3 regions of the Cognatishimia activa genome follow, and region 2 is predicted to be linked to each of the others. Evidence: riboswitches for the same ligand, from Rfam matches in the RefSeq annotation. Region 2 holds a riboswitch; each other region holds the start of a gene.

Region 1 (3,898 bases), 1.0 Mb from region 2:
CGCGATGACGACCATTTTGCCTTGGCGCGCCTCATCTGGTTTCCAAGGGCGGTCGAACTGGTGACGCACCCGCGCTCCGACCGCTTGCACCAGAAGGCGCATGGGTTTGCCCTCGACGGCCGCATAGCCTTTGACGCGCAGGATGTTTTGCTCTTTCGCCATGGCTTCGACCTTGGCGGCGAAGGTTGCGGCGTCGATCTGTTCGGGGATGTCGACGACGATGCTGTCGAAATCATCATGGCTGTGGTCATGGTGGTGATGGTGGTCGTGATCATGATCGTCATCGTCATCGTGGTCATGATGATGGTGATGATCCTCATGGTGGCTTGGACGGCTGTCCAGATCGTCCTCGGCTGCCGCATTCAGCCCAAGGATCACGCGGGGATCGACCATGCCTTCCGCCACTTCCACAACCGGCAACGGACGCGGAGAGTTTTCTTCGATCAAAGCCTTCGCCTTGGCGACACCGTCTTCGCCTGCAAGATCAGGTTTGGTCAGCAAAATGATGTCCGCACAGGAAATCTGATCGCCAAAGACTTCGGCCAGCGGAGTTTCGTGATCCAAACCTTCATCCGCCTCGCGCTGGGCGTCGACGGCGGCAACATTCGACGCAAAACGCCCATCCGCAACCGCCTCTGCATCGGCCAGAGCAATCACGCCATCCACAGTGATTTTGGAGCGGATATCGGGCCAGTCAAAGGCCTTCAGCAGAGGTTTCGGCAGCGCCAGACCCGAAGTCTCGATCAGGATGTGATCGGGGCGGGGTTCTAGCGCCATCAGCGCTTCGATTGTGGGGATGAAATCATCGGCCACGGTGCAGCAGATACAGCCGTTCGCCAGCTCCATAATGTTTTCGGCAGGGCAATCAGGGATGGCGCAGGATTTCAGAATGTCGCCATCAACGCCCACATCGCCAAATTCATTCACAACAACCGCCAGACGTTTGCCCTGCGGGTTCTGCATCAGCTTGCTGACCAGCGTTGTCTTGCCCGATCCCAGAAAGCCGGTGATCACAGTGACAGGAAGTTTCTCAAGCGTGCTCATAAGCCTTACTCCGGCAGGCGCAGCGGTGGGATCCGCGCGATACAGTTTTTACGAAAGTGAATGGGGCGTTCGCGCCAGGGGACAAGGCCGTCCTCGGTGCTTGCGTATTTCACAAGCCCCTCATGGGCGAGATCCGCATCCTCGGCGCCGGTGAAATTGCCATAGACATAGGTCCAACGATCCGCACCGCCGCGCACGGCGACGGAACAGCCGCTGTCACAATTGGACAGGCATTCGGTGGTTTTTACGGTCACATGTGCAGGCCACTCTTTGGCCAACAAAGCCTCAGCCAGTTGTGCGCCCGGACGCGGGCCTTCCATATCCGTCGGCATGCCCGCACGGCAGGTCGAACACACTAGAACCTCGACTGGTTCCATAGTCATCATGTCTCTCCTTTCAGGAGGGACAAGGGCGAGTAGGGCGGGCATCATGCGAAGTCCCGACACCGGAACACCCCGTCCGGTTAAAGTCACAGGTGCTGGCAGGTCTCCCGGCTTACGGATCCCAAGGTTTCCCTTGGCGGATTTGGCCCTTCCCAGCTTGCGCCAGTGGCTTGCCAAACCCTCTCCGCTCACGGTCGCGGGGGCGGCTGCGGTTTGGATTGCGTCGCAATCCATGTCGCATTCCCTTTTCACCTGCACTAAATACAGGAACCAACAGGACGGGAATGCGCCTATCCGCCCCCCGAGTCAAGTTATGAGGACGACCCCATGAGTACAGATGCCGACATCTCTGCACGTCACACAGAGAAAATGAAGAAAATCAAGGCCGCGCGGGACCGTTTGATGGAGAATAAGACCGAAGAAAAAGGTCTTATCATGGTGCATACGGGGCCGGGTAAGGGCAAGTCTTCCAGCGGATTCGGCATGATCATGCGCTGTATCTCTCATGGCATGCAGACAGCCGTTGTGCAGTTCATCAAAGGCGCCTGGGCCACGGGGGAACGCGACTTTCTTGAGACGCATTTCAAGGATGAATGTAAGTTCTATGTTTCGGGTGAAGGGTTCACATGGGAGACCCAGGACCGCGACCGCGATATCGCCAAGGCCGAAGCGGGCTGGGAGCTGGCGAAACAGCTCATTCGGGATGAGAACAATCGCTTTGTGTTGCTGGACGAGATCAATATCGCGCTGCGTAATGACTATCTGAATATTGATGAGGTCGTGGAGTTTCTGCTGAACGAGAAACCAATGATGACGCATGTTTGCCTGACAGGGCGGAACGCGAAGCCAGAGTTGATAGAGGCGGCTGATCTGGTGACGGAAATGACCTTAGTGAAACATCCGTTCCGCGACGGGATCAAGGCGCAGAAGGGGGTTGAGTTTTAATGCCCCTCAAACGTCTCCTCACCGAATTCGGCATGGGTAGCTCTCTGCGCCGTCAGGACTATACCGAGGCCGCCACCCGCGCCGTCAAAGATGCGCTGTGGCACAATTCGATCAACCTCGCGGAGCTCTTCGGCAAAGACAAATCCGAGATGCAGATCACCGTCGAGGTCGCGGTCGCCCAGCCCGAGCAGATCGACAAAGCCAAGATCGCCGCGATCTTCCCCTACGGACAGGTCACCGTGACCCCCGTCAAAGGTGGCCTTGACGTACCGCGCCCCGAAGGCAATCCCACCGTTATCGCCAATGTTGCGATCTCTGTGGCGATGGATGTGGAGGTAAAGCCATGAGCGATCAACGATTTATCCTGGAAATGGGCATGGGCAATAACCTCTTCCGTCAGGACTATACCAAGGCAGCAGAACGCGCGATTGAAGACGCGATCCGCCATTCCTGCATTCCGATGTTCGGCACGCTCGGCATCCCCAGTGAAGAGATGCGCGTTTCCGTGACGATCGGTGTGCAAAAACCCGAACAGGTGGATTGCGCGGCCCTGGCCGAGGTGCTGCCACGCGGCAAAGCGACAGTAAAAGCTGTCTTTGGCGGCATGGACGTGACCAACCCCGACAACGGCACCGTGAACGTCATCGCCACCGCTGCGGTCGAAGCCTTTCTGCCAAAACAAGGGTAGCCCATGAGCAAAGCCATCATGATTCAGGGCACCGGCAGCAATGTCGGCAAGTCGATGCTGGTGGCAGGTCTCTGTCGCGCGGCCTTGCGACGCGGACTTTCGGTGGCGCCGTTCAAGCCGCAGAACATGTCCAACAATGCGGCCGTCACGTCTGATGGCGGCGAAATCGGCCGGGCGCAGGCTTTGCAAGCCTTGGCGTGCAAATTGCCCACGACGGTCCACATGAACCCGGTCCTGCTAAAGCCGGAAACCGACGTTGGCGCTCAGGTGGTGGTGCAGGGCAAACGGCTGACCACAGCCAAAGCACGCGATTATGCCAAGCTGAAACCGCAACTGATGGTCTCCGTGCTCGAGAGTTTCAACCATTTGAAATCGAAGCACGATCTCGTCATCGTCGAAGGCGCAGGCAGCCCCGCCGAAGTCAATTTACGAGCAGGTGACATTGCCAATATGGGCTTTGCGCAGGCGTCAAATACGCCCGTGATCCTCGCCGGAGACATCGACCGCGGTGGCGTCATAGCGCAGATCGTCGGCACCCAAGCGGTGATCTCGCCCGAAGACGCAAGCCTCGTCAAAGGCTTCATGATCAACAAGTTCCGCGGCGACCCCAGCCTGTTTGATGATGGCTACGACCTGATCCAAGATACGACCAAATGGCCCGGCTTCGGCGTGCTTCCTTATTTCTATGACGCCTGGAAACTCCCTGCCGAAGACGCGCTCGACCTCAAAGGATCCGACTCCCAAGGCGACATCCATATCGTCTGCCTCGGCCTCTCTCGCATCGCGAATTTCGACGATCTGGATCCTCTCGCCCAAGAACCCGGCGTTCGCCTCACCA
Region 2 (3,898 bases):
CATGGAAGTCGTCGAGCATGTGGCCGACCCGCAGGAATTCCTGACCTGCTGTCAGACCCTGTTGAAACCAGGTGGGATCATGATTTGCTCCACTCTGAACCGCAATCCCAAGAGCTTTGTCATGGGCATCATTGGCGCGGAATATGTCATGCGCTGGTTGCCCAAGGGCACACATGAATGGAGCAAGTTCATCACGCCGGATGAACTCTATGACTTTCTGGAAAAAGGCGGGCTGACGCCTGTGGATCGCAAGGGCTTTGTGTTCAATCCGATCACCTGGGGCTGGTCGATCTCTGATCGAGATCTCAGTGTGAACTACGTGACTACAAGCCAGAAACCGGCTTAGGGATCTGTTGGCGAGACCGATCCGAACTGTTTGGCCCAGCGCAACACAACTGCGATGGGCCTTTTTTGTTAAGAATTTGCGAGGTGCAAACGGCGCGAGAAAATGCCTCGTTCTGAAAGACCTTTTAGGTTTTTACCAATGGCCAGTGCGCCCAAATCAATCACAGGCTCGATCAGGATGACGGATAGATAGGCCAGACCAAAGCTTGTCACGGCACCAAAGTTTTCCGCGCCAAACCCCTGCCCGTAAAAGGCCCAAAACGCGACCCAGGCGACGACACCGCCCTGATAAACAGCCGACATTTTCAGGACGTCCACGTAGCGCAGGTCAAAATAGGCCGTCGACGCAGGCACAATGCGTTTTGCCAAAGCATCCACCGCAAACAAAGGAAACAACAGCGTCGAGACATTGACGAAATACATCGGCACATCACTTGGCGCAAAGAAAAGCCCCTGAACAGCCAAGCCGCCCGCAAGACCAATCGCAGCAGGCGCAGCCCCCAAGAGCAAAAACAGCGTCGTGCCCAAAATGAAATGTACTTCAGAAATACCAACCGCGAAATGTGGCATCAGCTCAAAGAAAACAAAAACTCCGGCGACAGCAAGAACGCTGCGCAGACCAAAGGACACAACAGAGTGGTCTTTCAGATCATCGGCCAGAAGTTTCAGGCTATAGCCCGCCGCAGCGGCAGCCGTGCCTTGGGCCAGGATCATTTTGGCGCCATCAACAACGCCCGGTTCAATATGCATAATATGCTCCTATAGCGTCCACCCGACGCCGGTTTTGGCCGAGACTATTCGGCAGTTACGGGGCGACGGCTGGTATCCTGACTTGCTGCTCAGATCCGAAGGGCTCTGCAAGGCTTACAGTTGCGGGGGCAGTCCAAGATTCTCACTTGGTTCCCAATTAAGGCCTCCTTTCGAAGACCGCCATCTATGACTGTTTTAGGGAAGTTACGCGGTTTGGATGCATCAATTGCGACGCTTTTCAACAGATATGCGCAAATCTTTAAGCAGAAAAAAATTAATATTTATTAATGCCTTAAGGCGTGAAATCCCGAAAACGCTCCGCGATCACTCCACCTCACAACTGCCCGTGTCTGAATTCAACCGCCCACCCTGCTCGACGCAGGCGTCTACAGCGGCAGTGTGCTGAATTGTCGGGATCGTATAGACAAGAATAAAGACCACCGCGGCCCCAACCGCGACCAGGTTCATCGATTTCTTACGTGAGGGAGTCACCCGTTTTCCTCGAGTTTGACGCGCAATTCGCGCAGGATCGGTAGAGCGGAACGCACGCGGTGTTCTCCGATGTCTTTGACCACTTCGGAAATGATCGGCGCGATATTCGCGAGCGCTGCGTCCCGCGCGCGCCGTCCCGCCGGGCTGATCGTCACCAGTTTGCGCCGCGCATCGTCCCAATCGGGCCTGATATGTACATTGCCCGCCGCCTCAAGCTTCGCGAGCGTATTGGTCATCGCTCCGCGCGTCACATGGAAACTTTTCGCCAGTTGCGCCGGAGTCCGCTCGCTGCCCGAATGCGCCAGATGGTTCAACACAGAAAAATGCGACAGCTCCATACCCTTAGGCAGCGCCTTAGACAGACGGTTGCGCGCCAATTGGTCGGCCATCAGGATCTCGCTGAATAGCGAAACCGCCAGCGCGTCGGTGTCATTCTGCGATTGGGCCATCGAACTCTGTCTCATGGGTCAGCGAAGGCACGCGGCGCCGCGCCTCGGATACTTGGTTGCGGTCAAGTTCCACATATAGGGTCACCGGATCAACCCCTGCCTCGGCCACAATCTCTCCCCAAGGTGAAATAGCCAGAGAATGCCCATAGGTCTTGCGCTTTGGCGCGTTTTCTCCGCATTGCCCGGGCGCGAGGATCCAGCATCCGGTTTCAATTGCACGCGCCCGAAGCAAGGCATGCCAATGCGCAGCCCCAGTCACCTGCGAGAATGCGGCTGGAACGGTGATCACCTCAGCACCCGCTTTCGCCAAACGATTGAAAAGATGCGGAAACCGGAGGTCATAACAGATGGTCAGGCCGATCTTGGCAAAAGGCGTGTCCGCCAAAACCGCACGCGCGCCCGGCCTGTAACCGGCGGATTCGCGATATGTCTCTTCGGGCGTTACCTGCACATCAAACATATGGATCTTGTCATAGCGTGCGCGGATCTCGCCCTGCGGGTCGATCAAAAACTGCCGATTGGCAAAGCGCCCGTCGGCATCACCGGTTTTCAGCGCCAAAGACCCGACGGTCAGCCAAATCCCATGCGCCTTGGCAGCCTCTCGCAAACCCACAAGCGTGCGATCTTCAGCCTCTAGCTGCAACACCGCATTTTGATGTGACCGACTGGCCGACACGCAATTGGACACTTCGGGCGTAAGAACATATCCCGCACCCTGCCCCGCAGCCTCGGCGATCCGCTCTTGCAACATGGCAAGATTGGCCGCCGGATCCTCAGACGAGGTGATCTGCAACAGGGCGGTTTTCATGGTTAGGCCAGCATCCGATCCAACTTGCCGCTGTGCTCAAGCGCCATCAGATCGTCGCATCCGCCGATATGTTCGCCGTCGATAAAGATCTGCGGAAAGGTGCTGCGGCCACCCGAGCGCTGTATCATCTCGGGTTTGCGTTCAGGGTTGTCCCAGACTTTCACCTCGACATAAGCCACTGATTTACGGTCCAACAAAGACTTGGCGGCGGAACAGAACCCGCAAAGCGGGCGCGTATATATCTCAACGTTTTTCATAAGTCGTCATCCTAGCTGACATGTGTCTGCGCGATTTAAGGATCCAATGCAACGCGCGCCAGAGTGATAACGTCAATTTTCCGTGGGCTTGCGGGTGCCAAGGCCAAAGTACAGGCCTCAAGAGTGGCCCCAGTGGTCATGACATCATCAACAAGCAAGACCGGCCTTCCTTCAATTCGGGCGATCCGCTTCTCGTTCAAAGCAATCGCATCTTTCATCGTTTCAAGGCGCACATCGCGCTCTCCTTTCATCGGCGCGGTTGCCGTCTTCCGGATCAAAGCGTCGGGGCAATGGGATACCTCGAGCCGCGCGGCCAATCTCTCTGACAACAAAGCCGCCTGATTATAGGTTCGCTTGAACAGGCGCTTCCAATGCAACGGCACAGGCACCAAAATCGTATCCGGCCGGGCAAGATCCCGCGCCTTTCGCTCCATCCAACCCGCCATAGGCCGCGCCATATCCGTGCGATCTCCGTGCTTCAGGCGCATGACCAACTTCCGCGACAGGCCGTCATATTCCAAAACGGCCCTCCCCCTGTCCCATGGCCGCGCCGACAAGAGACAGGCGTCGCAATGGGCAATCTCAGTGGGGTCCGGCCCCAGCAAAGGCACGCCGCAAGCATCGCAACTAAGACCCGTCACAAAGGGCGTGTCCCGCCAACAAGTGCCACAGAGGCCAAAGTCCCCCTCCACCAAATCGCCACATCCGACGCAACGCGCGGGATAGATCATTTTCAGCAAGGTTTGTGCTTGGCGAAATTTCATCCTAGATACCGCCCATGACCAAAACGCCCCCAA
Region 3 (3,898 bases), 290 kb from region 2:
ATCCTGGAAGCCATTACAGCTTCATGGAGCCGTGGTGAACATCATCGAATAAAAAGACGCCAAGCTGCTGAGAGTGGCTCGGTTGCGCTTAAGTACAAGACGTTAGGTTCCGGAAATGAGCTCAGGAACGACTTTAATGAAATGAGTCCAGAGAAAGGTGAGTTCACTAGGGCTAATTTGCCAGAAGCTGTGAATTTAATCCATGTCAGGGCCTCTAGAGACCTCAAGTATTTTGTTCAAAATGCCATTTCGCGCGACCCTAAATTTGATCTCCAGCAAATCAATCAGAAAGTCGCCGCTGATCTCAGTGCCAACGAGATTAAGTCTTGGCTCACCAATAGATATTTGCTGTCTCCGCACGCGGAGAAAAGTAGCTGGACGCCTCATATGACTGAAAATCTTGCCACTGCCACTTGGCTTTTTTCAGTCCTTGACGAAGATATTTCACTTGCAGAAGTCGATGTTACTACGTTCGACATACTTGTCTCAACGCCCAACGGCACTATCCCTTTTGAGCTAATGTCATCCGGTTTTCGGTCAACCTACTTTTTGCTTCTAAGCATTATTAAGGAAATTGAGTTCCGCAGGTTAGATGTGTCCGCCAAGCAGTTTTCTGGTGTTATCTTGGTTGATGAGATTGATCTTCACCTTCATCCAACTTGGCAGCAACAGATCGGGCGTATTCTCACAACCGCTTTTCCAATGGCGCAAATCATTGCAACCACACACAGCCCTCACGTTGTGCAGGCCGCTCACGCAAACGACGTAATTTCGCTTAGGCGTGACCGAATGGGCAATGTTGAATGCAAGAACACTTTGACAGGGAAGTACGGATTTGCGGGTTGGACGATAGAGGAAATTCTTGAAGAAGTTATGGGAGTCGAAAACACACGAACCAAAACTTTCCGCGATGCTATGCGGAAATTCGACTTCGCCTTGGATGCGGAAGATTCTCAACGAGGAAATGAAGCATTGGCCGAACTAGAGAAAATGCTCCATCCAAATAACCCATTATTAAAGCTTATTAAAATTCAATCTGCACCATTTGCATATGACGATAGGGCCGAAGAGGCTAAAGATGATTAAACTCACAAGAGCGCAAAAACCTGATTTTCTAGACGAAGAAACCGTTCAAGAATTAACAGATAAATATGCCGAGACTAGGCAGTCTGTTTGGAACAAGAAACAAATTAAAGCACCTCTACTCGCAAGCTCCTCTGACAAGTGCGCCTATTGCGAAGTCAATATTGCCGAAGAGTCTAAATATATGGAAGTCGAGCATTTTCGACACAAAGACGAATTTCCGGAAATGGTCGTCGAGTGGGAGAACCTCCTGCCTTCTTGTAAAAGATGCAACGGGAGGAAAGGCACCTACAATGTTGAAACTGATGGTATGATCTTAAACCCGTATGACGCGGACCCATCAGCGCATATGTTCTTTAAAGACTACCGGCTAAGGTGGCGAACCGAGTTGGGACGGAGGACGATTATCGATGCTCTTTACCTAAACGATTCCCAAAAGCTGGTGGGCGTTCGCCTGAAAGTGGGAGAAGCAATCTGCGAAGCTCTCGAGGGCCTCCGCGCTGACCTGGAGGAATACCAACAGGGCAATCAAACCGCTCGCAAATGGGCAAAAATCAAGCGCGGCGTAGAGCGGCTGCTTCGTGAGGCACAGCCAAGTGCCGCCTTTAGCGCGGTTGCAGCGACTGTACTGTTAAGCGACCCCGATTACGTGTGGATTCGCGACACTCTGGAGGCCTACGATGAATGGGCGGACCTTGAAGAACTTGAAGAAAACGCTCGCACCCTTATGCTGGATTTTTAGATGGGAACGAAACAAGAGATTTAATCAGTTAAAGCTTGCTTAGTGCTACATTTGAGTGCAACAGTGAACACAGTAGAGTGCCTGTAACATACTGTATTTTAATAACTTTAACAGCCAATACGCGTCCCCCCTAGGCTCCACCAAATCTTTCAACTCGATTTGAGTTGTTCCCAGATTGGCAAAAGCGTCAACGCGTGCCTTTCGCACTTGGGTTCATTGACTTCGAATTCGACGACCTCCGACCCATTTATGTTGGTGGGCTAATACCCCCGATCAGGTCTGCAGAATGCTGTATTGACACAGCAGCAAGTCCACTCAAACTTGCACAAACTAGATCGCAAACTTGCGCTCAAGCAATTGCCGACTTGACAGACTCAACAAGGACAGGCACGTCGGTTTGTGATGGTTCTCGACGTGCCAAGGCACATAGGGATGAAAAGGGAACGCTGTGCGGCGCGATAAATGTGCCAATTCAGCGACTGCCCCCGCAACTGTGAACGGTAAGCGCTCTGTCAAACCACTGGCCCTCATTCGGGCTGGGAAGGGACAGACCGATACAAGCCGTAAGTCAGGAGACCTGCCATCGAGCGTGTAACTTAACCCGGGCGGGGTGGCTCGGAAGGTAGCTAATATGACTTATTTTTCGGCCGTAGCCGTTCAAAAATCTGGCTCCTTTTTCGCCTCGCACATGCGCGGAGGGCGACATGGGCAAAACGACGTCTCATAGAATAACAGTTTGCACGAGCTGCAAGCACAAGGGCACGAGCTGTAAGCCGGGCTTTGACCTCATCAAGAAACTACGCAGCGCCATCGAGATGGCAGGTGATGCGATTCCCGAGGATTTTGAAATCTCTGGGGTCGCCTGCATGGCAGGGTGCGACCGGCCCTGCACCGTGGCGTACTATGGTTCGCAAAAGGCGACCTACCTGTTCGGCGATATTGACCCGGACACCGACATTCAGGACCTGGTCGAATTCGCTCAGCAATACGCCTATCTCCACGACGGCTGGTGTTCTTCGGTCGATCGTCCCGGCAAACTGCGCAAGTCGACGCTCGCGCGGGTACCTTCGAGCATGATCGCGCTGGAACCTACAGAGGAGTTTGCGCATTGAGCCACGCGAAACTCACAGTCGAGAACCTCAGCTGGCGCCCTTCGCGGAAAGCGCCGTTTATTCTGCATTCCACCAGTTTTACGCTGGACTGCGGTCGTATCCTTGGCGTGGTCGGAGCCAATGGCGCGGGTAAATCCACACTGCTGCGGTCCTTGTATCGCTATCAGGCCCCAACGACGGGAACGATCAAAGTTGACGACCAAGACATCTGGGCCATCGCGCCAAGGTCCGCGGCACGCATTGTCGCCGCTGTCTTGCAGGAACAACCCAACGACTTTGCTCTGACCGTCCGAGACATCGTGACCCTCGGCCGCCTACCCCATCGTTTGGGATTTTCCTCGCCGGGCCAGAATTGTGCGCAGATCATCGACAGGGTTCTGGAACAGGCAGACCTGTCACAGCTCGCGGATCGCCAGCTTGGCACCCTGTCTGGCGGAGAGCGCCAGCGCGTTATGATGGCGCGTGCTCTCGCGCAAGAGCCGCGCTTGTTGGTTCTGGACGAACCCACGAACCACCTCGACATCCAACACCAGCTCGAGCTTCTGCAGCTGGTGAAAGATATGGACGTGACGGTCGTCGTCTCTTTGCATGACCTCAATGTAGCCGCAGCCTATTGCGACGATATTCTGGTTATGGAACACGGCCACACAATCGCATTCGGACCTCCTGAAGAGGTTCTGACAGAAACTCTGGTCTCTGGCGCATTCAGCGTGACTGCTCAGCTTGAAAAGCTCAGCAAGAGCCAGAACAACCACTTCTCTTTCCAATTGAATTCATGAAAGGTTCCCCAATGAAACTCCTCCCACTCGCAATGGGGCTGTCTTGCGTTGCATCCATGACGCTTGCTGAGACTACAGTGCAAAGCTGTAACCGCGAGGTAACTTTTGACGGCGTGCCGCAGGCCGCGATCTCGAACGACGTCAACCTGACTGAAATGATGCTGGTGCTGGGACTGGCGGAC

The links. A riboswitch is a leader RNA that binds a small molecule or an ion and turns the genes downstream of it on or off. The one in region 2 is predicted to bind cobalamin.
Region 1: it holds a riboswitch for cobalamin, as region 2 does, so the genes downstream of both, HZ995_RS01185 (DUF1636 family protein) here and HZ995_RS06005 (energy-coupling factor ABC transporter permease) in region 2, are expected to answer to the same signal.
Region 3: it holds a riboswitch for cobalamin, as region 2 does, so the genes downstream of both, HZ995_RS04640 (DUF1636 family protein) here and HZ995_RS06005 (energy-coupling factor ABC transporter permease) in region 2, are expected to answer to the same signal.

What each region holds. Positions count from the first base shown of each region.
Region 1 covers NZ_CP060010.1:242,190-246,087, reverse strand. The annotation lists gene cobW (cobalamin biosynthesis protein CobW) at 1-1,044, opposite strand, end outside; gene HZ995_RS01185 (DUF1636 family protein) at 1,050-1,427, opposite strand; cobalamin riboswitch at 1,508-1,717, opposite strand; gene cobO (cob(I)yrinic acid a,c-diamide adenosyltransferase) at 1,755-2,372, shown strand; gene HZ995_RS01175 (Lin0512 family protein) at 2,372-2,719, shown strand; gene HZ995_RS01170 (Lin0512 family protein) at 2,716-3,060, shown strand; gene HZ995_RS01165 (cobyric acid synthase) at 3,064-3,898, shown strand, end outside.
Region 2 covers NZ_CP060010.1:1,244,702-1,248,599, forward strand. The annotation lists gene ubiG (bifunctional 2-polyprenyl-6-hydroxyphenol methylase/3-demethylubiquinol 3-O-methyltransferase UbiG) at 1-346, shown strand, start outside; gene HZ995_RS06005 (energy-coupling factor ABC transporter permease) at 415-1,095, opposite strand; cobalamin riboswitch at 1,146-1,295, opposite strand; gene HZ995_RS06010 (hypothetical protein) at 1,420-1,587, opposite strand; gene HZ995_RS06015 (MarR family winged helix-turn-helix transcriptional regulator) at 1,584-2,036, opposite strand; gene HZ995_RS06020 (carbon-nitrogen hydrolase family protein) at 2,017-2,844, opposite strand; gene grxC (glutaredoxin 3) at 2,847-3,101, opposite strand; gene HZ995_RS06030 (ComF family protein) at 3,137-3,865, opposite strand; gene HZ995_RS06035 (methyltransferase domain-containing protein) at 3,880-3,898, shown strand, end outside.
Region 3 covers NZ_CP060010.1:953,271-957,168, forward strand. The annotation lists gene HZ995_RS04630 (AAA family ATPase) at 1-1,086, shown strand, start outside; gene HZ995_RS04635 (HNH endonuclease) at 1,079-1,825, shown strand; cobalamin riboswitch at 2,212-2,424, shown strand; gene HZ995_RS04640 (DUF1636 family protein) at 2,530-2,937, shown strand; gene HZ995_RS04645 (ABC transporter ATP-binding protein) at 2,934-3,716, shown strand; gene HZ995_RS04650 (ABC transporter substrate-binding protein) at 3,728-3,898, shown strand, end outside.